Regions from separate parts of the Ectopseudomonas hydrolytica genome, predicted to be linked through region 2. Evidence: predicted binding sites of a transcription regulator. Region 2 holds the regulator's gene; each other region holds the start of a gene.
The links. Region 2 encodes FliA, which starts transcription of late flagellar genes. Its sites were predicted from a motif close to CTAAAGTTTNNNNNNNNNNNGCCGNTAA; they were not measured.
Positions count from the first base shown of each region.

Region 1: L1F06_RS10085 (methyl-accepting chemotaxis protein) is a predicted target of FliA. The motif match lies at 1,317-1,344, and genes of this name have one in related genera.
Region 3: L1F06_RS03805 (methyl-accepting chemotaxis protein) is a predicted target of FliA. The motif match lies at 1,797-1,824, and genes of this name have one in related genera.
Region 4: motA (flagellar motor stator protein MotA) is a predicted target of FliA. The motif match lies at 3,405-3,432, and genes of this name have one in related genera.

Region 1 covers NZ_CP099397.1:2,176,220-2,181,368, reverse strand. Annotated here, with positions in the region: gene acnA (aconitate hydratase AcnA) at 1-1,196, shown strand, start outside; gene L1F06_RS10085 (methyl-accepting chemotaxis protein) at 1,373-2,938, shown strand; gene L1F06_RS10080 (DUF1330 domain-containing protein) at 3,135-3,461, shown strand; gene L1F06_RS10075 (SDR family NAD(P)-dependent oxidoreductase) at 3,680-4,381, shown strand; gene L1F06_RS10070 (GNAT family N-acetyltransferase) at 4,407-4,967, shown strand; gene L1F06_RS10065 (DinB family protein) at 4,993-5,149, shown strand, end outside.
Region 2 covers NZ_CP099397.1:3,199,577-3,204,725, reverse strand. Annotated here, with positions in the region: gene flhF (flagellar biosynthesis GTPase FlhF) at 1-711, shown strand, start outside; gene fleN (flagellar synthesis regulator FleN) at 802-1,632, shown strand; gene fliA (RNA polymerase sigma factor FliA) at 1,629-2,375, shown strand; gene L1F06_RS14885 (chemotaxis response regulator CheY) at 2,453-2,827, shown strand; gene L1F06_RS14880 (protein phosphatase CheZ) at 2,847-3,635, shown strand; gene L1F06_RS14875 (chemotaxis protein CheA) at 3,648-5,149, shown strand, end outside.
Region 3 covers NZ_CP099397.1:835,911-841,059, reverse strand. Annotated here, with positions in the region: gene L1F06_RS03805 (methyl-accepting chemotaxis protein) at 1-1,719, opposite strand, end outside; gene L1F06_RS03800 (substrate-binding periplasmic protein) at 1,867-2,634, opposite strand; gene pbpC (peptidoglycan glycosyltransferase PbpC) at 2,703-5,027, opposite strand; gene L1F06_RS03790 (REP-associated tyrosine transposase) at 5,100-5,149, opposite strand, start outside.
Region 4 covers NZ_CP099397.1:710,499-715,647, forward strand. Annotated here, with positions in the region: gene asd (archaetidylserine decarboxylase) at 46-906, opposite strand; gene L1F06_RS03260 (rhodanese-like domain-containing protein) at 963-1,778, opposite strand; gene L1F06_RS03265 (HDOD domain-containing protein) at 1,845-3,368, opposite strand; gene motA (flagellar motor stator protein MotA) at 3,486-4,337, shown strand; gene motB (flagellar motor protein MotB) at 4,354-5,149, shown strand, end outside.

The DNA of each region.
Region 1 (5,149 bases), 1.0 Mb from region 2:
TGGGCTACGGCTGCACCACCTGCATCGGCAACTCCGGCCCGCTGCGCGAGCCCATCGAGAAGGCCATCACCCAGGCCGACCTGACCGTCGCCTCGGTGCTCTCCGGCAACCGCAACTTCGAGGGCCGCGTGCACCCGCTGGTGAAAACCAACTGGCTGGCCTCGCCACCCCTGGTGGTGGCCTATGCCCTGGCCGGCAGCGTGCGCCTCGACCTGACCCGCGACGCCCTCGGCACCGGCAAGGACGGCCAGCCGGTCTACCTCAAGGACATCTGGCCGACCCAGGCCGAGATCACCCAGGCCATCGCCCAGGTCGACACCGCCATGTTCCGCAAGGAATACGCAGAGGTCTTCGCCGGCGACGAGAAATGGCAGGCCATCGACGTGCCCAAGGCCGACACTTACGCCTGGCAGGGCGACTCCACCTACATCCAGCATCCGCCGTTCTTCGAGGACATCGCTGGCGATCCGCCACGTATCACCGATATCCGCCAGGCGCGCATCCTCGCCCTGCTCGGCGATTCGGTGACCACCGACCACATCTCGCCGGCCGGCAACATCAAGGCCGACAGCCCGGCCGGGCGCTATCTGCGCGAGCATGGCGTGGACAAGGCCGACTTCAACTCCTATGGCTCGCGCCGCGGCAACCACGAAGTGATGATGCGCGGCACCTTCGCCAATATCCGCATCCGCAACGAAATGCTCGGCGGCGAGGAAGGCGGCAACACCCTGCACGTGCCCAGCGGCGAGAAGCTGGCGATCTATGACGCGGCCATGCGCTACCAGGCCGAGGGCACGCCGCTGCTGATCATCGCCGGCAAGGAATACGGCACCGGCTCCAGCCGCGACTGGGCGGCCAAGGGCACCAACCTGCTGGGGGTCAAGGCGGTGATCGCGGAAAGCTTCGAGCGCATCCACCGCTCCAACCTGGTGGGCATGGGCGTGCTGCCACTGCAGTTCAAGCCCGGCACCGACCGCAACAGCCTCAAACTGACCGGCAAGGAAGTACTGGCTATCGAAGGGCTGGAAGGCGTGGAACTGCGCCCGCAGATGCCACTGACGCTGATCATCACCCGTGAAGACGGCGCGCATGAGGAAGTCGAAGTGCTGTGCCGCATCGACACCCTCAACGAGGTCGAGTACTTCAAGGCTGGCGGCATTCTGCACTACGTGCTGCGCCAGATGATCGCCAGCTGATGCAGCAGCCCTGCCGCCCCAGGCGGCAGGGCTTTCCCGTCGGGTCACGGATGGCCAATGTCACGACAGAAATGTGACGTCAGTCATAAAGCGATTACACTCGCCAAAACGGATTCAGCCCTCAACTTTGCCGCTTCGCGGCCGATGACAGGGCATTACAACGACGGATACCTGCCATGCGTAACAACCAGCCGGTCACTCAGCGCGAACGCACCTTCCCCGCTCAGCAGCGCCTGATTTCCACCACCGACCTCAAGGGCCAGATCACCTACTGCAACGATGCCTTCGTCGAGATCAGCGGTTTCTCCCGCGAGGAACTGCTGCGCGCGCCGCACAACATCGTGCGTCACCCGGACGTGCCGCCAGCGGTGTTCGACCACATGTGGACGACCCTGAAGAAGGGCCGGCCGTGGATGGGCATCGTCAAGAACCGCAGCAAGAATGGCGACCATTACTGGGTCAACGCCTACGTCACCCCGATGACCGAGAACAACCAGGTCGTCGGTTACGAATCGGTACGGGTCAAACCCACTGCCGAACAGGTACGCCGCGCCGAAGCGCTGTATGCGCGGGTCAACGCCGGCAAATCGGCCGTCCCCGCCAGTAACCAGTGGCTGCCCATCGTACAGGCCTGGATGCCCTTCATTCTGGTCAGCCAGATCGGTTTTCTGATCGGCCACTGGATCGGCAGCAACTGGGGGTTCATCCTCGCCGCCCTGCTCTCCGTTCCTCTGGGCCTGGCCGGCATCGCCTGGCAGACCCGTGGCATCAAGCGCCTACTGCGCATCGCCGATCAGACCACCTCCGACCCGCTGATCGCGCAGATGTACACCGACAGCCGCGGCGCCGAAGCGCGCCTGGAAATGGCCATGCTCAGCCAGGATGCGCGCCTGAAAACCTGCCTGACCCGCCTGCAGGACACCGCCGAACAGCTCACCCAGCAGGCGCGTGAAGCCGACAAGCTGGCGCACAACAGCTCGGCCGGTCTCGAGCGCCAGCGCAGCGAGACCGAACAGGTCGCCACCGCCGTCAACGAGATGGCCGCCACCACTCTGGAAGTCGCCAGCAACGTCGCCCGTACCGCCATCGCCACTCAGGAAGCCAACCGTCTGACCAGCGAAGGGCGCAGCATTGCCGCGGAAACCCGCGAAGCCATCCAGCGCCTGTCGCAATCGGTGGGCGACACCGGCGAGACCGTCACCCGCCTGGCCCAGGACAGCAATGAGATCGGCGGCGTGGTCGACGTGATCAAGGGCATCGCCGACCAGACCAACCTGCTGGCCCTCAACGCCGCCATCGAAGCCGCGCGTGCCGGCGAAATGGGCCGCGGCTTCGCCGTGGTGGCCGACGAGGTTCGCTCCCTGGCCCAGCGCACCGCGGAATCCACCGAACAGATCCACACCCTGATCGCCAAACTGCAGCGCACCGCCGAAGAGGCCGTGATGACCATGGAAATCGGCCGCAAGCAGGCCGACGAAGGCGTGGAGCGAGTGCTCAAGGCCGACCAGGCCCTGGCCGGCATCAGCGACTCGGTGGCCAACATCGCCGACATGGCCAACCAGATCGCGGCCGCGGCCGAAGAGCAGAGCGCCGTGGCCGACGAGATCAACCAGAACATCACCACCATCGCCCAACTGGCCGACCAGACCGCAGGCGAAGCCAAAAGCACCGCCAAGCTCAGCGAGGCGCTCACCACCACCGCACAGGGCCAATACGCCCTGGTCGAGCGCTTCAACCGCTGAAGCAAAGGGCGCAGCGGTTCAGCCGCTGCGCCCTGCCCCATCTCCCCTCGCGCTCTTCACAAGCGAACCGCTTCGCGCCTCGCCACCGGCTCCCTTGACCGCCCCTCCTCACCCGCTACTGTGTCACGGGTGAATGATCTGGCGCTCCTCGCCGCCTGATCCTCGACTCATCCACTGATGCAGGACGAACCTGAGCATGACCGCATATGCCGTTGCCATCGTTCGAGAGACGCAATTCGGCCCGGAGATAAGGGAATATCTGCAACGTATCGATGCGACGCTTGCCCCTTTTTCCGGCGTGTACCGCATCCACGGCGGCCCCTACGTCCCGCTGGAGGGTGCCTGGTCCGCGGACCTGATCATGATCGAGTTTCCTTCCATGCAGTTGGCCAGGGATTGGTACGAGTCGGCCGCCTACCGCGCCATTCGACCGCTACGCACCGAGCACAGCGTCGGCGAGGTCTTTCTGGTCGAAGGTGTTGCACAGGACCATAAAGGCGTCGACATCCTTGGCTCGCCATGAAAACGAGCGCCAGGCCAAGCACTGCCAGTGCGCCAAGGCATGCAAACAGATTTCATCTGTAGTCATCCGCTGCTCGCCCTCCCCTCTGACATATCGCCTTACCACCCGGGCGGTTGACGCGGTCCCTCTGCGACCCTAGCGTCCAGCCTGTCTGTGCGAACCAGGCAATGTCACCTAATCACGGAGATCCGCCGGCAGGCGGTCAGGGAGAGAAGCGAATGCGCATCATGGTCATAGGCGCCAGCAAGGGGCTGGGACGCGCGCTGGTCGATGGTCTGTCCGAGGGCAATGAACTGATCGGCGTGTCGCGTAGCCGCCCCAGCGATCTCGATCAGCACGTTCACTGGATCGAGGCGGATATGAGCGAGCCGCTACGAGCCGTTGAGGTCATCGAACGTCAGGCCCCGCAACACCTGGATGCGGTTCTCTACAATCTGGGCATCTGGGAAACGCGCGCCTTCGAGGACGGCTACAGCTTTCTCGAAGACAGCGACGCGCAGATTCTCCAGATGATCAACGTCAACGTCGCAGCCACCCTGCTGCTGCTCAAGCGCCTGCTGCCGCGCATGCTGGGCGCCGCCAAGCCGCAGGTGCTTCTCACCGGCTCGACCTCGGGCTTACCGCAGAGCGGGCGCCCGGAGGTGACGTTTGGCGCCAGCAAGTTTGCCCTCAAGGGCATCGCCGACAGCCTGCGGGAAGGCTTTCGCGATCAGCGCCTGGCCGTCACCTGCCTGCAACTGGGCTACCTCAATACCCAGGATGGCCTGCAAACACCGGTTGAGCAGGCGGCGCGAAATGGCGAAGGTCAGCTGATCCCGTTGCACGATGTCGTCGCCCTGGTACGAACGCTGCTGAGCCTGTCCGATGCCAGTTACGTGCGTGAGCTGGTGCTACCGGCCATCGCCGACGAGCGCTTTTGAACACCTGAGCACGCGAGGAAATACGATGCCCGATCTTTCCGTCACTCTGACGACGCCACGTCTTGTACTGCGCCCTCTACAAGCAGCGGATGCGGCGGCGCTGTTCGCGATTTTTTCCGATCCGCAGGTCATGCAGTACTGGAACACGCCACCCTGGAACTCAGAAGTCGTAGCGCAGGATTTCATCCGCGCCGAGCAACAGGCCATGCACGATGGCCAACGCCTGACCCTGGCCATCGTCGACAGGGAAAGCGCCGAGCTGATCGGCAAATGCCTGCTGTTCAACTATGAGCCGGAGTCGCGTCGTGCGGAGATCGGTTTTGGCATTGCGTCGTCTGCCTGGGGCAAGGGTTACGTTCAGGAAGCGGCTGGCGAGCTACTGCGCCATGGTTTCGAAGCTCTGGGGCTGAATCGTGTCGAGGCTGAAATCGACCCAACCAACAGCGCCTCCGGTCGTGCTCTGGAGCGCCTGGGCTTCAGCCAGGAAGGATTGCTACGTCAGCGTTGGATCATCGACGGACAGGTGTCGGACTCGGCACTCTTCGGGCTGCTGAGCGAAGAGTGGCGCAGCAGACATGATCACTGATGAGTCGTGAACGAAAGGTGTAACCATGCAGAGAATCGACCATATCCGCCTGATGGCGCGCTACAACAGCTGGATGAACGAACGGCTCTACACAGCCGCGTCCAGCTTGTCCGACGAGGCGTTGAGCGCCGAGCGTGGCGCGTTCTTCGGTTCGATCCTCGGCACGCTCAACCATCTGCTGG
Region 2 (5,149 bases):
CTGGCGCATGCGATCAAGACGCCCAAGGTCGAGCCGCTGGAGGAGGGCGGGGTGATCGCCCTGGTCGGTCCGGCCGGCATGGGCAAGACCACCACCCTGGCCAAGCTGGCGGCGCGCTACGTGCTTAAGTACGGCGCGCAGCAGGTCGCTCTGGTGAGCATGGACAGCTTCCGTATCGGTGCCCAGGAGCAGCTCAAGACATTGGGGCGTATTCTGGGTGTATCGGTGACCCAGATCGATCCCGGTCAGTCCCTGCTGCAGGCGCTGACGCCGCTGGCCAAGAAGCGCGTGGTGCTGGTCGATACCGCCGGTCTGCCGGGTAACGATCCGGCGCTGCGCCTGCAGCTGGAAAGCCTGGCCTCGGCGCGGATCAAGGCGAAGAATTATTTGGTCCTGGCTGCAACAAGTCAGAGCCAAGTGCTCAAGGCGGCCTACCATAGTTACAAGCGTTGTGGCCTTTCTGGCTGCATACTGACGAAGCTGGACGAGGCCGCGAGCCTGGGTGAGGTTTTGGGTCTGGCTATAGGCCAGCATCTGCCGGTAGCCTATGTCACGGACGGACCGCGGATCCCGGATGATCTGCAGGTGCCGCGTAGTCACCAGCTGGTCAGCCGCGCCGTAGGCCTGCAGACCGCCGAGCCGCCGAGCGAGGATGCCATGGCGCAGATGTTCGCCGGGCTGTACCACAGCCCCGCGCAGCGTGCCGGCTGAAACGGCGAGAATGTAGCACCCTCCCGCGTCATGACGCGGGAGTAAACGGCCACGAGGCCAGGTCGAAGTTAGACAAGGTGTAGAAAGAACATGGGTATGCATCCCGTACAGGTGATTGCGGTGACCGGCGGCAAGGGTGGCGTCGGCAAGACCAATGTGTCGGTGAATCTGTCCATGGCCCTGGCCGATCTCGGCCGTCGGGTGATGTTGATGGATGCCGACCTGGGGTTGGCGAATGTCGACGTTTTGCTGGGGCTGACGCCCAAGCGCACCCTGGCCGACGTGATTGCCGGTGAATGCGATCTGCGCGACGTGCTGCTGCAGGGACCGGGCGGTATCCGCATCGTCCCGGCGGCCTCCGGCACGCAGGCGATGGTCAATCTCTCGCCGATGCAGCATGCCGGCCTGATTCAAGCCTTCAGCGACATCAGCGAGAACCTCGACGTGCTGGTGATCGACACCGCTGCCGGCATCGGCGATGCGGTGGTCAGCTTCGTTCGCGCCGCCCAGGAGATCCTCGTGGTGGTGTGTGACGAGCCGACTTCCATCACCGACGCCTACGCGCTGATCAAGCTGCTCAACCGCGATCACGGCATCAGTCGCTTCCGCGTTCTGGCCAATATGGCCCATAGCCCGCAGGAAGGGCGCAATCTCTTTGCTAAGCTGACCAAGGTGACGGATCGTTTCCTCGATGTCGCCCTGCAGTATGTCGGCGCCGTACCCTACGATGAGTGCGTGCGCAAGGCCGTGCAGAAGCAGCGCGCCGTCTATGAAGCCTTCCCTCGTTCCAAGTGCGCTCTGGCGTTCAAGGCGATAGCTCAGAAGGTCGATACCTGGCCCTTGCCGGCCAACCCCCGTGGCCATCTGGAATTTTTCGTCGAGCGTCTGGTGCAGCAACCGACCGCAGACTCGGCCGTATGACAGCAGCCTCTGGACTTCGTATGTACAACAAGGCGCAGGCGCAGGACTCCCAGCACCAGCTGATCGAACGCTATGCCCCTCTGGTCAAGCGCATTGCTTATCACCTGCTGGCCCGTTTACCGGCCAGCGTGCAAGTCGACGATCTCATTCAGGCCGGCATGATCGGCCTGCTGGAAGCGTCGCGCAAATACGACTCCGGCAAGGGGGCGAGTTTCGAAACCTTCGCCGGTATCCGCATCCGCGGTGCCATGCTCGACGAGGTACGCAAGGGCGACTGGGCCCCGCGTTCGGTGCACCGCAACAGCCGCATGGTCAGCGATGCCATTCGTGTCGTTGAAGCAAGAACCGGGCGAGACGCTAAAGATCACGAGGTTGCGGCCGAACTCCAATTGAGTCTCGAGGATTACTACGGCATCCTTGGCGACACTTTGGGCAGCCGTTTGTTCAGCTTCGACGACCTGTTGCAGGACGGCGAGCATGGCGGTTTGCACGAAGACGCCGGGCACACCCACCTCGAACCTTCGCGGGACCTCGAAGACGAACGCTTCCAGGCGGCCTTGGCCGATGCCATCGCCGGTTTGCCGGAGCGCGAACGTCTCGTGCTGGCGCTGTATTACGATGAAGAACTGAACTTGAAGGAAATCGGCGAAGTGCTGGGGGTCAGCGAGTCGCGCGTCAGCCAGTTGCATAGCCAGTGCGCAGCGCGGTTGCGCTCGCGGCTCGGCGAGTGGCGCGCCAGCTGAGTCGGTTTCACGATTAAAGGGCGTCATTGCGTGTGCAATGCGTTTGGGACTGTACGGAGGTCGACTTGGACAAGAACATGAAAATCCTCATCGTTGACGATTTCTCGACGATGCGACGGATCATCAAGAACCTCTTGCGGGACTTGGGCTTCACCAACACCGCCGAGGCCGACGATGGCACTTCGGCACTGCCCATGCTGCAGAGCGGCAGCTTCGACTTTCTGGTGACCGACTGGAACATGCCCGGCATGACCGGCATCGACCTGCTGCGCGCGGTGCGCGCCGACGAGCGCCTCAAGCACCTGCCGGTGTTGATGGTTACCGCCGAAGCCAAACGTGACCAGATCATCGAAGCGGCACAGGCCGGCGTGAACGGCTATGTGGTCAAGCCCTTCACCGCCCAGGTGCTGAAGGAAAAGATCGAGAAGATCTTCGAGCGGGTAAACGGCTGATGTCAGCCGCGAGGGTGCTATGGAACACGATGACTCCACGCTGGGTGACCTCGAGTCGACCCTGAAAAGCAACGCCCGCGAGCTGGTCGATAGCCTGGAACAAGGCAACTTCGGCGCTGCGGTGCAACTGATCAACGAGCTCAACAAGGTCCGCGATCGCGGCCTGTACCACGAGGTCGGCAAGCTGACCCGGGAGCTGCACAACGCCATCGTCAATTTCCAGCTCGACCCGCGCATGCCGCATGCCCAGGAGCTGTCGCAGATCGCCGATGCCACCGAGCGCCTGAACTATGTCGTGACCATGACCGAGAAGGCCGCCAACCGCACCATGGATCTGGTGGAGCAGAGCGCGCCGCTGGTCAACGACCTCAGTGACGAGGCGCAGAGCCTGAGCGCGGAGTGGGGCCGTTTCATGCGCCGCGAGATGGGCGCCGAGGGCTTTCGCGAGCTGGCCAAGCGTATCGAGTTGTTTCTCGCTCGCAGCGAGCGTGACAGCAACAAGCTGTCCGCTCATCTCAACGACATCTTGCTGGCGCAGGACTACCAGGACCTGACCGGCCAGGTGATCAAGCGCGTCACCCAGTTGGTGACCGAGGTGGAAAGCAACCTGCTCAAGCTGGTGCTCATGGCCAGTCAGGTCGACCGTTTTGCCGGTATTCAGCACGACCATGAAGTGCTGCGCGCCGAACAGGAAAAATTAAAAGAGCCATCCCGGGGTGAAGGTCCGCAGATTCATGCCGATAAGCGTGATGACGTCGCCTCCAGTCAGGACGATGTCGACGACCTGCTGTCCAGTCTTGGATTCTAAGGAGCACCCCCTATGAGCTTCGGCGCCGATGAAGAGATCCTCCAGGATTTCCTGGTAGAGGCCGGCGAGATTCTCGAACAGTTGTCCGAACAGCTCGTGGAGCTGGAAAGCCGACCGGACGACATGAACCTGCTCAACGCCATCTTCCGCGGTTTCCATACCGTCAAGGGCGGGGCGGGTTTCCTCCAGCTCAACGAGCTGGTGGAGTGCTGCCATATCGCCGAGAACGTCTTCGACATCCTGCGCAAGGGTGAGCGTCGCGTCGACTCGGAATTGATGGACGTGGTGCTCGAAGCTCTGGATGCCGTCAACGGCATGTTCGGCGAGGTGCGCGAGCGGCGCGAACCGACTCCGGCCACGCCGGAACTGCTGGCGGCACTGTCGCGTCTGGCCGAGCCCGCTGGTGCCGAGGCGGCTGCCCCCGCACAGGAGCCGGAAGCGGAGCCGGAACCCGCTCCGGTTTCCGCGCCTGCCGCCTCCGGCGACATCACCGACAGCGAGTTCGAGCAACTGCTCGATGCGCTGGGCGATGCGCCCGCTGCTGCCCATGGCGCCGAAAGCAGCGCCGCCAGCGACGAAATCACCGACGACGAATTCGAATCCCTGCTCGATCAGCTGCACGGCAAGGGCCAGTTCTCCGGCACGGTTGAAACCGCCGCCGATACCGCCGTGGCGACGGCGTCTGCCGCTTCCGCCGCCAGCGACGAAATCACCGACGACGAATTTGAAGCCCTGCTCGATCAGTTGCACGGCAAGGGCCAGTTTTCCGCGGCAGCCGAGGCAGCCGCTCCCGCCGCTGCCGTAGCCGGTGCTGCGGCAGCGGCCGGCGATGACATCACCGACGACGAGTTCGAGTCGCTGCTCGATGAGTTGCACGGCAAGGGCAAGTTCGTGCCGCCGCCGGTTTCCGCACCTGCCGCCGCGCCCGCAGCCAAACCGGCCGCCGCGGCCAAGCCAGCGGCTGCGGCAAAACCTGCTGCGGCCAAGGCCGAGCCGGCTGCCGCGCGCACCCCGGCGGCGCCTGCGCCGGCTGCCGACAAGGCGCCCGCCGCGAGCGAAGCGGAAACCACGGTGCGCGTCGATACCGCGCGTCTGGATGAAATCATGAACATGGTCGGCGAGCTGGTGCTGGTGCGTAACCGCCTGGTGCGCCTGGGCCTGAACAGCGGCGATGAAGCCATGTCCAAGGCCGTTTCCAACCTCGACGTGGTGACGGCCGACCTGCAGACCGCGGTGATGAAGACCCGCATGCAGCCGATCAAGAAGGTCTTCGGCCGCTTCCCGCGCCTGGTCCGTGATCTGGCACGTAACCTCAAGAAGGAAATCAACCTCGAGCTGGTGGGCGAGGAGACCGACCTGGACAAGAACCTGGTCGAGGCCCTGGCCGACCCGCTGGTGCACCTGGTGCGCAACGCCGTCGACCATGGCGTGGAAACCCCGGAAGAGCGCGAGAAGGCCGGCAAGGCCCGCGCCGGCCGCGTGGTGCTGTCCGCCGAGCAGGAAGGCGACCACAT
Region 3 (5,149 bases), 2.4 Mb from region 2:
CTCGGTGATCGCGCCGAGCGACTGCCCGGTACGCTGGCTGGCCTCGACCCCGGTACCGGTCGCCGCCTGCCCCGCGTGCATGGAGCTCACCGCGGTGTCGGCGCCCTGCTTGAGGCGCTGGATCATCTGCTGGATCTCGTCGGTGGAAGCCTGGGTACGGCTGGCCAGGGTGCGCACCTCGTCGGCGACCACGGCGAAACCGCGGCCCATCTCGCCGGCCCGCGCCGCTTCGATGGCGGCGTTGAGCGCCAGCAGATTGGTCTGCTCGGAGATGCCGCGGATCACCGCCAGCACCTGGTCGATGGAGGCGACCTGCTCGGCCAGCTCGGCCACCGCCTCGGCGGCGCTGCCGATATCGGCGGACATCCGCTCGATATGGGCGATGGATTGCCCCACCACCTGGCGGGCGGTCTTCGCCTCGTCACGCGCCGTGTGCGAGGACTGCGCGGCATTGCTGGCGTTGCGCGCGATCTCCTGCACGGTCAGGCCCATCTCGTGCACGGCCGTGGCCACCATATCGGTCATTTCCTGCTGCTGCCCGGCGCGCCCGGCGGTGTTCTCCACCACCTGCGCCACCTGCGCGACCGCCGTGCGCAGGCGTTCGCTGGTGGCCAGCACGTCGCCGATCAGCTCGCGCTGGCTGCCCAGGAAACGATTGAAGCCGCGGGCCAGGTCACCCAGCTCGTCGGCGCGCGACTCATCCAGCCGACGGGTCAGGTCGCCGCCACCGCCGCCGATTTCCACCAGCGCCTGGGTGACCTGGCGAATCGGCCGCACCAGCCCGCGCGCCAGCAATACCACCAGGCCGAGGAACAGCAGCGCCACGGCGACGCCGATCAGGCTGGTCAGCAGCAGCGCCTGACGCGCCTCGGCATAGATCTCCGCCTCCGGCACCTCGCTGACCAGCAGCCAGTCCAGGCTGGCGAACTTCTGCGCCACGGCGAGAAAGGTTTCGCCGTCGCGCTCGAAGCGCACCGCACGGCTGTCGCCAGCCAGCACCTGGCGGCCGGCGTCGGCGCCGAACAGCTCAACGAGCCTGCCGCTGCCGCTCAGCTCCGTGCGCGGGTGCACCTTGACGTTGCCCTGGCTGTCGATCAGAAACACCTGGCCGCGCGTGCCGAAACGGAACTCGCTGATCATCTTCGACATGTCCGCCAGGTTGTAGCCCAGCCCGGACACACCGAGCGTCTTGCCGCCCTGCCTGATGCGCTGATTGATGAACAGCGTGGGCAGGCGCGTGGTCTTGTCGATATCGATCTCCAGCACGCGGTCGCGGTCGCTGTCGACCAGGCGATAGAACCACTGGTTCTCTGCCTGACTGCGGTCGAGGGTGCGCATCAGCCCTTCACCGGTGGTGTAGTTGCCGCTGGCCAGGGCGACGATGGAGGTGGTCATGGCGTTCTGCTGGGCACGCACGCCTTCCAGGTAGCGAGCGAACTCGTCGCGTCGCGCAGCGTCTTCACCGGCGGCCAGCCAGTCCTGCACCAGGCTGTTCTCGGCAATCGAGGCGTTGGCGGTGATCGGTGCGGTGAGCACGCGTTCCAGATCGTTGCGGATCGCCAGCACCCGCGCCGGTAACGCCTCTTCGATCAGGTAGCGCTCGGTCAGACGATTGACCACCGCCGAGTAGATGCCCACGACGATCAGAATACTGGCCAGCAGGGCAGCGCCCATGCTGAGTATCAACTGCCACTGAATACTGCGTTGCCATAGAAGCATAGGGCACTCCAGAAGTTCGCCAGACACATTGGATACAATTGTGTCCACAATATTACAGACAAGACCACGCGCAAACCGTATCGGCGCTCAGGGGCAAGAAATAAGGGGCAATCCGTCGTTTTCAGACGTGCGGTCGGCCCCGGTCATTCACGGCAGCAGGTCCTGATCGGCCAGCAATCCCGCGGGCGGCTCATCGGGAAACCAGCGCAGATGGATGCGCGCGAAGCTGCCGTCGTGCTTCATCGCGTCGAGTTCCGCCTGCCAGCGCTGCACCAGCACCGGGTCGGTGCCGAGGGAGAAGGCGATATAGCTGCTGGTGCGCATGAAGGTATGCACATGTTGCAGGGCATCCGGCGCCGCGCCCACCTCCTGCAGCAGGCCCGGCAGCAACTGGTCCTCGTAGACCATCAGAGGCACCCGCCCCAGCAGGGTCATGCGCACCATTTCGTGGGGTTTCGGCACCAGCTCCAGGTTGCTGAACCCCAGCCGCACCAGCACCTGATGCGAATACCAGTCACGCGGCACGGCGATGCGCCCCAGTTGCCGGGCCTCTTCCAGACTGGTGACCGGCAGCGCCTCGCCACTGCGGGCGTACAGACTGGTGCGGGTACTGATGATCGGCCCGACCCAGCGGAACAGCGTCTCGCGCTCGGGGGTGCGCACCGTCACGAACAGGCCGACGTCGGGCTGGGTGGTCGCCATCCGGTAGCCGCGCGCCCAGGGCACGCTGAGAATCTGCGCGCGGCTGTCGGTGCGCTGCAGCAGCTCCCGGACCACCTCGACGGCCATGCCGTCAGGCTCACCGGCCTGGCTGAAGTTGATGGGCGGATTCTCTTCCGTATAGAGCACCAGCTCCGTCGCCGAGAGTTCGGCACAAAGCAGCGACAACAGCAGCAGGCGCAACAACCCAGTCATCGCTCGTATCACCCGTGCGAACTCTGCCTGCTGAGTTTAGCCAGCAAAACGCCATCTGGGGTGGCCGCTCAACGCGTCACCTCGAACTGCACACGGGCGGTCTGACCCGCCTCGTCGAGCACGCTGAGCTGATGCTGCCCGGGTTCGAAGGCATGACTGAAAGGTGCATCCATCGCGCTGTCGCCCAGCGGCCGACCGTCGACGAACCACCAGCGCCGGCCGCTGCCGCCCAGGGCGGAAAGGCTCAGGCGCAGCGCCTCGCCGCCGACCTGCGGCTGACGCAGACGCTCGCCCTGGCGCACCCCGACGATGGTCAGCGGCGCCGGTTGCGCCTGCGCTGGCGGCGGGCAGTGTGCATCGGCCAGGGGCAGACGAGCGGCACGTCGCTCGCGCCGCGGCAGCCAGGGCTCCAGCGGCGCCGGCCACAGCAGCAGCTCGCGCATCTGTGCACCGGCGCAGCCGGGACCGACGCGTCGGCCTTCGGCATTGACCCAGTAGCGCTCGCGCAGACCGCTGCCCACCGGCTGATCGGCTGCCTGCAAGGTAGGCGGCGTGGTGCCCTCGAGCGTCCAGGCGAAGCGCAGGCGTCGGCAGTTGGGGTCGTCCTTGCTCATCGGCTGGCCCAGCGGCCAGCAGATGGCGGCCACGCCGACCTCGGCCGGCTGCGGATCGGCCGGCGCAGCGATGCCGCGCTGACTGTCGCGATTGACCAGCAGATCATGCACCTGCAACAGCAGCGGCGCGGCGGAAGCCAGACCGAACTGGCCGGGCACCGGGGTGCCGTCCGGGCGGCCGATCCAGATGCCGATCAGATGGCGCGGGCCGACGCCGATGGCCCAGGCATCGCGAAAGCCGTAACTGGTGCCGGTCTTCCAGGCCAGGGTCGGGCGCTGCGCCAGCTGTGCGCGCGGGTCACGATCCGGGCGCGCCTGGCCGCTGAGAATGCGCCGGATGATCCAGGCCGAACCGGGGGACAGCAAACGGCGCTCGCGCAGTTCATCTTCTGGCTGCAGGCGTGGACGGGCCGCCATGCCACCACGCGCGAAGGCGCTGTAACCGGCCAGCAACGATTCCAGACGCGCGCCGCCGCCGCCGAGAATCAGCGCCAGGTTGGGCTCGGCCAGCGCCGGCAGACGGATCGGCAGCCCCGCGCTGCGCAGCTCGCCGGCAAAACGCTTCGGTCCGTAGGCTTCGAGCAGCTGCACGGCCGGCAGGTTCAGCGAGGTGGCCAGCGCCTCGCTGGCCGACACCGGGCCGACGAAGCCGGCGGCGAAGTTGCCGGGACGGTAGTCGCCGTAATGCCGCGGCACGTCCTGCAGCAGCGATTCGGAGTGGATCAGCCCGGCATCCAGGGCCATGCCGTAGAGGAAGGGCTTGAGCGTCGAGCCGGGCGAGCGCAGGGCGCGCACCATGTCGACGTGACCGAAGCGCGACGTGTCAGCGATATCCACCGAGCCCAGGTAGGCGCGCACGGCCATGCTTTCGTGCTCCACCACCAGGATCGCCGCCGAGGTACGCTCCGGCAGGCGCGCGCGCCAGCCCAGCAGCAGATCCTCCAGACGCAGCTGCAAACCCGCATCCAGCGTGGTGCGAATCACCGGCGGGCTGCCGGCGCGATTCAACCGCCGCGCCAGCAGGGGTGCCAGGCTCGGCTCACGGCGCGGCGCGAGGAACACCGGCTCTTCCAGCGCTTCGTCGACCTGCGCCTGCGGCCATACCTGATATTCGCCCAGGCGCCGCAGCACCTTGTCGCGCGCCGCCTGGGCTCGCTCGGGATGACGGTCCGGGCGCAGCCGGCTGGGCGCCTGCGGCAGCACGGCGAGCAGCGCGGCGTCGGCGCGAGTCAGTTGGCTCGGCGGCTTGCCCAGATAGCTCCAGCTGGCGGCGGCCACGCCCTCCAGGGTGCCGCCGAAGGGCGCGCGATTCAGATACAGGGTGAGGATTTCGTCCTTGGACAGGTGCCATTCCAGCTGCGCGGTGCGCCACAGTTGCTTGAGCTTGCCGGGCAGGTCACGGCCATGCGGATCGAGCAGACGCGCCACCTGCATCGACAGCGTGCTGCCGCCTGACACCACGCGCCCGCCGGTAAGGTTCTGCCAGGCCGCACGCCCGAGCGCCAGCGGGTTGATGCCGGGGTGCTGGCGGAACCAGCGATCCTCGTAGGTCAGCAATGCTTCGAGGTAATAGGGCGAGACCTCGCCCGGCGTCACCGGGTAGCGCCACACGCCGTCGCGGTCGGCGAAACGCCACAGCGGCGTGCCGTCTTCGGCCAGCACCACGCGCGCCAGGTCGTCTTCGGGCAGGGGCAGCGGGAACAGGCGGTCGGCCAGCCAGAGCAGGGCGAGGGGAAGCAGGAGGATCAGCAGCCAACGCCGCCAGCGTTTGAATGGCATGGTCAGCACAAGCTCCCGGATTGCATCCGGGCTACAGATCCCGCGTAGCCCGGATGCAATCCGGGGAATACCTCATTCACCAGCATCTTCGATCTCGACACCTGTTCCGCCGGCCCAGTCGA
Region 4 (5,149 bases), 2.5 Mb from region 2:
TCTATGACCAGATGGTCGATCTTCGGGTTCAGTTTCCCTGATCGTTCAGAGCTGCGCGTTGCCCAGCAGCTGGCCCATGCGCACCGTGCTGCCGGCGGTCAGTTCCTCGGCCCACTGCACCTGCTGCGGACCGAACAGCACGATGGCGGTGGAGCCCAGTTTGAAACGACCCAGCTCAGCGCCCTTGGCCAGCTCGATAGGTCCGCGCGACTCGGCGTCATAGCGTGTGCTCTTCAGCTCGCGCTTGGGCGGAGTGACCAGGCCGGCCCACACGGTCTCCACGCTGGCGACGATCATCGCGCCGACCAGCACCACGGCCATCGGGCCGCGATCGGTGTCGAACAGGCAGACCACCCGCTCGTTGCGGGCGAACAGTTCCGGTACGTTCTCTGCCGTGGTCTGGTTGACCGAGAACAGGCGCCCCGGCACGTAGACCATTTCCTTCAGCGTGCCGGCCAGCGGCATATGCACGCGGTGATAGTCCTTGGGCGACAGGTACACGGTGGCGAACTGGCCGCCCATGAAGGGCGCGGCGCGTTCGGCATCGCCGCCGAGCAGCTCGGTGGCGCTGAAGCTGTGGCCCTTGGCCTGGAACAGGCGACCGTGTTCGATGACGCCGAGTTGGCTGATCGCGCCGTCGGCCGGGCAGAGAATGGCGCCGGGGGTCTCGTCCAGAGGACGCGTACCCTCTTTCAGCGCGCGGGTGAAGAAGGCGTTGAAGTGTTCGTAAGCGCTCAGGTCCTCGACCTGGGCTTCGCTCATGTCGACCCGATACTGCTTGGCGAACCAGGCGATCAGACGATTCTTCAGCCAGCCGATACGGCACTCGGCGACGCAGCCGATCAGGCGCGACAGCAGGTGATGGGGAAGCAGGTACTGGCTGAGAATGAACAGACGTTGTTTCATCATGTGTCCTTGAGGGGTAAGGTCGTTGCCGGCATGCAGCGAATGGGCGATGCGGCTCAGCGTTCGATGGGGGTGTCGGGCAGGTTGCCCCACTCGGCCCAAGAGCCGGCGTAGGCCTTCACTCTGGGATAGCCCAGCGCCTTGGCCACCACGTAGGTGAAGCCGGAGCGGCGATGGGTCTGGCAGTGGGTGATCACTTCCTTGTCCGGGGTGATGCCCAGATCCTGCAGGACGTCGGCGATGTCCGTGCGGATGCGCAGGTGGCGCTGCGGGTCCATGCCGGCGGTCCATTCGAAGTTGACGGCGCCGGGGATGTGTCCGCCGCGCGCCGAGCTCAGCTTCTCGCCGCGGTACTCGTCGGCGCCGCGTACGTCCCAGATGGCCAGATCGCTGGCGCCCAGGCGCGACTGGAGATAGTCCCGCGTCGCGGTGGGCTGCTCATGCAGGGTCAGCGACGGCTGGCTGCGCTGCACAGGGGGCGTTTCCTGGCTCAGCTCGCGTCCTTCGCCGATCCAGGCATGCAAGCCGCCGTTGAGGAAGTGGTAGCGGGTGTGGCCGATCACGTCGAGCAGCCAGATGAATCGTCCGGCCCAGGGACCGCCCTCGTCGTCGTAGACCACGTAGGTGGCGTCCGGTCGATGGCCTATGTCGGAGAACAGCGCTTCGAGCTGGTCTCGTTGCGGCAGCAGGCCGGGCGCCGGTGGCTGGCCCAGCTGCGTGCGCTTGGCATCGACCCAGCGGGCGCCGGGAATGTGCCCGGCGGCATAGCGTGCGGCGCCGCTGAGATCGAGCAGGATCAGGTCGGCGGCGTCCAGGCGCTCGGCCAGTTCGGCGGGCTCGATGACCAGGGGCAGATTGTCGAAGGCGGACATGGCGGCCTCCTCGTATGAAAAGAGGTCGATTGTAGCGGAAAGCGCGCGTCGCGTTACCCGCCCGCGTCAGCGCGCGCGTCTGGAGAAGCTGGCCAGGGCGCGCTCGATGCACTGCACGGTCTTGGCGAAGGCCTGCAGGCTGAGCTCGTTGAGCGGCTGCCCGCCCTGGTCGGCGACCAGCAGCATCACCACTCGGCCGTTGTTGGCCAGCGAGCGCAGCAGCAGGTGTTCGCTGGGGAACAGGGCCTTGAGATTGCCCGGCAGCAACGCCGAGAACTGCGCGACATTGGCCGGGCTCAGGCGCAGCTGGCCGGGCTCGCTGAGCAGGCGGCGCAGGACCTGGCTATGCGCCGGGTCCAGGGTCAGGGTTGCTGCGTCGGGGCCGAGGCCGGCCTGCTGCTGGGCCTGCAGGCGACTGTGCTGGCGGTCGGCGAGCAGCAGCAGTACGCGCTTGAGGCCGCAGGCCTGCAGCGCATCGCGGGCGCAGGCGGTCAGTTGCGGCACGTTGGCGAAGCTGCTGGGGTCGGCAAGCAGGCGCGCGCAGTGCTCGCGCCAGGCGGCGAGATGGTCGCGCTTGGGGATGGCCGCTGGAGTCGGCGCGGGCTTCAGGCGGTGCGCGTCCCAGGGCCAGAGCAGAGCCTCGGCCGGGTGCCAGAGTGCGGCGTCGTGGATCAGGCGCGCACTGCTCACTGCATGCTGGTGCACCTCCTGTTGCAGTTCGCTCAGCGGCAACTGCAGATAGAGGCCGGTCAGGCGTTGCCAGCGCAGGCTGTGCGGCGTGTCCCAGGCGTGGTGGGCCGATACCGCCAGGCCGTTGGCCAGCAGCACGCAGTTGCTCGGCTGGGTCAGCCAGCGGCGCAGCGGGATATCGGCGTCGAGCAATTGTTGCTGATGCAGCGGGTGTTCGTTGTCGCGGGCGATATGCAGCGCCTTGACCAGCAGGCGTCGGTCGCGTTCCAGCAGGCGGTAGCCTTGAACGATCCATTCCGGCAGGCGCCAGCGCTCCGCCAGCTTGATGCACAGATGAATCAGCGGAACGCCGAGCAGTTCCTGCTCGACCCGTGCGGGACGCTCGCCCTTGAGCAGAATGCGCTGCTCCCAGGCCTCGAACAGCTGGGGATGGGCGCACAGCAAGGGCCAGAGCGGCGCCAGAAACAGCAGGCTGCAGCCGTGCAGCTCGTTCCACAGGCGCGCCAGCCGGGCGCCGAACAGGCCGCGGGCCTGCTGGCTGGCGTGCTGGCTGATCAGCAGGATCTGTCGCAACGCCAGGGGAATGTCGTTTTCCGGCAGGGCGGGTGCCTGATTGAGCAGCGCTTCGCAGCGACTCAGGCCGAGACGTGACAACGCGGTTTCCAGGCTGTCGGCGGGGGCGCTGAGGCTGCTGCCCGACTGGTTGGCTTCGCGCAACACCTGCAGGGCGAAGGAAGGGCTGAGCTCGATGGCTTCGGCTATCTCGCGCCAGGTGCGGCGGCTGTCGCTCAGGGTGCGACGCAAGCGCGCATGCTGCTCCTGCTCGATTGGCAGGGGCAGCTTGCCCAGCTGTTGCAACCAGGCGTCGAGGGTGCGTGGCAAGGGCTTTGGCGTCGACATGTGGGTTGAGCCGATCTGGCTTTTGACCTTAACTGGCTATAGTCTGGCGTATAAGTTCCGATAATTAGAAGGGCTGTTTTTAATAACCTTCTTTCTTGAGTTCATAAGTACTTCTTTATGGTCAAAATCATAGGCATCGTCGTCGTGTTTGCGTGCGTGTTCGGCGGCTTCGTTCTCTCCGGTGGTCAACTGATGGCACTGGTCCATCCCTTCGAGGTTTTGATCATCGGCGGGGCGGCCCTGGGGGGCTTCCTCCAGGCCAACCCGGGCAGCATGTTCATGACGGTGTTCAAGAAGTCGCTGAGCATGTTCGGCACCCGCTTCACCCATACCTACTATCTGGAAGTGCTCAAGCTGCTCTACGAGATCCTCAACAAGAGCCGCCGCGAGGGCATGATGGCCATCGAGGCGGACGTCGAGGACCCCAACGCCAGCCCGATCTTCAGCAAGTACCCCGGCGTGCTCAAGGATGCGCGGATGACGGCGTTCATCTGCGATTACCTGCGCATCATGTCCTCCGGCAACATGGCCCCCCACGAGCTGGAAGGCCTGTTCGACATGGAGCTGGCCAGCCTCAAGGAGGAGGTGGAGCATCCGGCCCATGCGGTGGCCAAGATCGCCGACGGCCTGCCGGCCATGGGTATCGTCGCGGCCGTGCTGGGTATCGTGATCACCATGTCGATCCTCGCCGAGGCGGACAACGCGCAGATCGGCGAAAAGGTCGCCACGGCGCTGGTCGGTACCTTCCTCGGCATCCTTGCTTCCTATGGCTTCTTCGGCCCGCTGTCGAATGCGCTGGAGCATGACGCCAAGGAAGAGCTGAACCTTTACGAGGCGATCAAGGCGACGCTGGTGGCCTCGGCGTCCGGCATGCCGCCGAGCCTGGCCGTGGAGTTCGGGCGCAAGGTGCTGTTCCCTGCGCACCGGCCGAGCTTCAGCGAGCTCGAGCAGGCCATGCGTGGCAACTGAGCCGAGACGCTGAGCCATGGAAAACAACCAACCCATCATCGTCAAGCGGGTCAAGAAGAACGCTGGCGGGCATCATGGTGGCGCCTGGAAGATCGCCTTCGCCGACTTCGCCACCGCCATGATGGCGTTCTTTCTGGTCATGTGGCTGATGTCGTCGGCCACGCCGGAGCAGAAGAAGGCCATTTCCGGTTACTTCCAGGACCCCATCGGCTTTACCGAGAGCGCCAGCCCGCACGCCATCGATCTGGGCGGCTCGCCCACGCCGGCGCCCGACCGCACCCTCAACCCGGAAATCCAGGACCTGACCGATAGCCAGGACGTGGACATCGACGCCGACCAGGTCGAAAGCCTGGCCGACAAGCTCGAGCGCGAGCGTCTGGAGCTGGTGCTGCAGGAGCTGCAGAACAAGGTCGAGGAAAACCCCGAGCTGCAGCGTTTCAAGGATCAGATCCTGTTCGAGATCACCCAGGACGGCCTGCGCATCCAGATCGTGGATGCCGAGAACCGTCCGATGTTCGCCCTCGGCAGCGCCAACCTGCAGCCCTACTTCGAAGACATCCTGCTGGCCATGGCCGACACCATTCGCGCGGTGCCGAACAAGATCAGCATCAGTGGCCATACCGATGCCAAGCCCTTCGTCGGGCGTGGCGATTTCGGCAACTGGGAATTGTCAGCCAACCGTGCCAATGCGGCGCGGCGTGCGCTGATCGCCGGCGGTTATGCCGATGAGCAGGTGGCGCGGGTGGTGGGCTACGCCTCCTCGGCGCTGTTCGATCGCAACGATCCCTTCAACCCGGTCAATCGGCGCATCG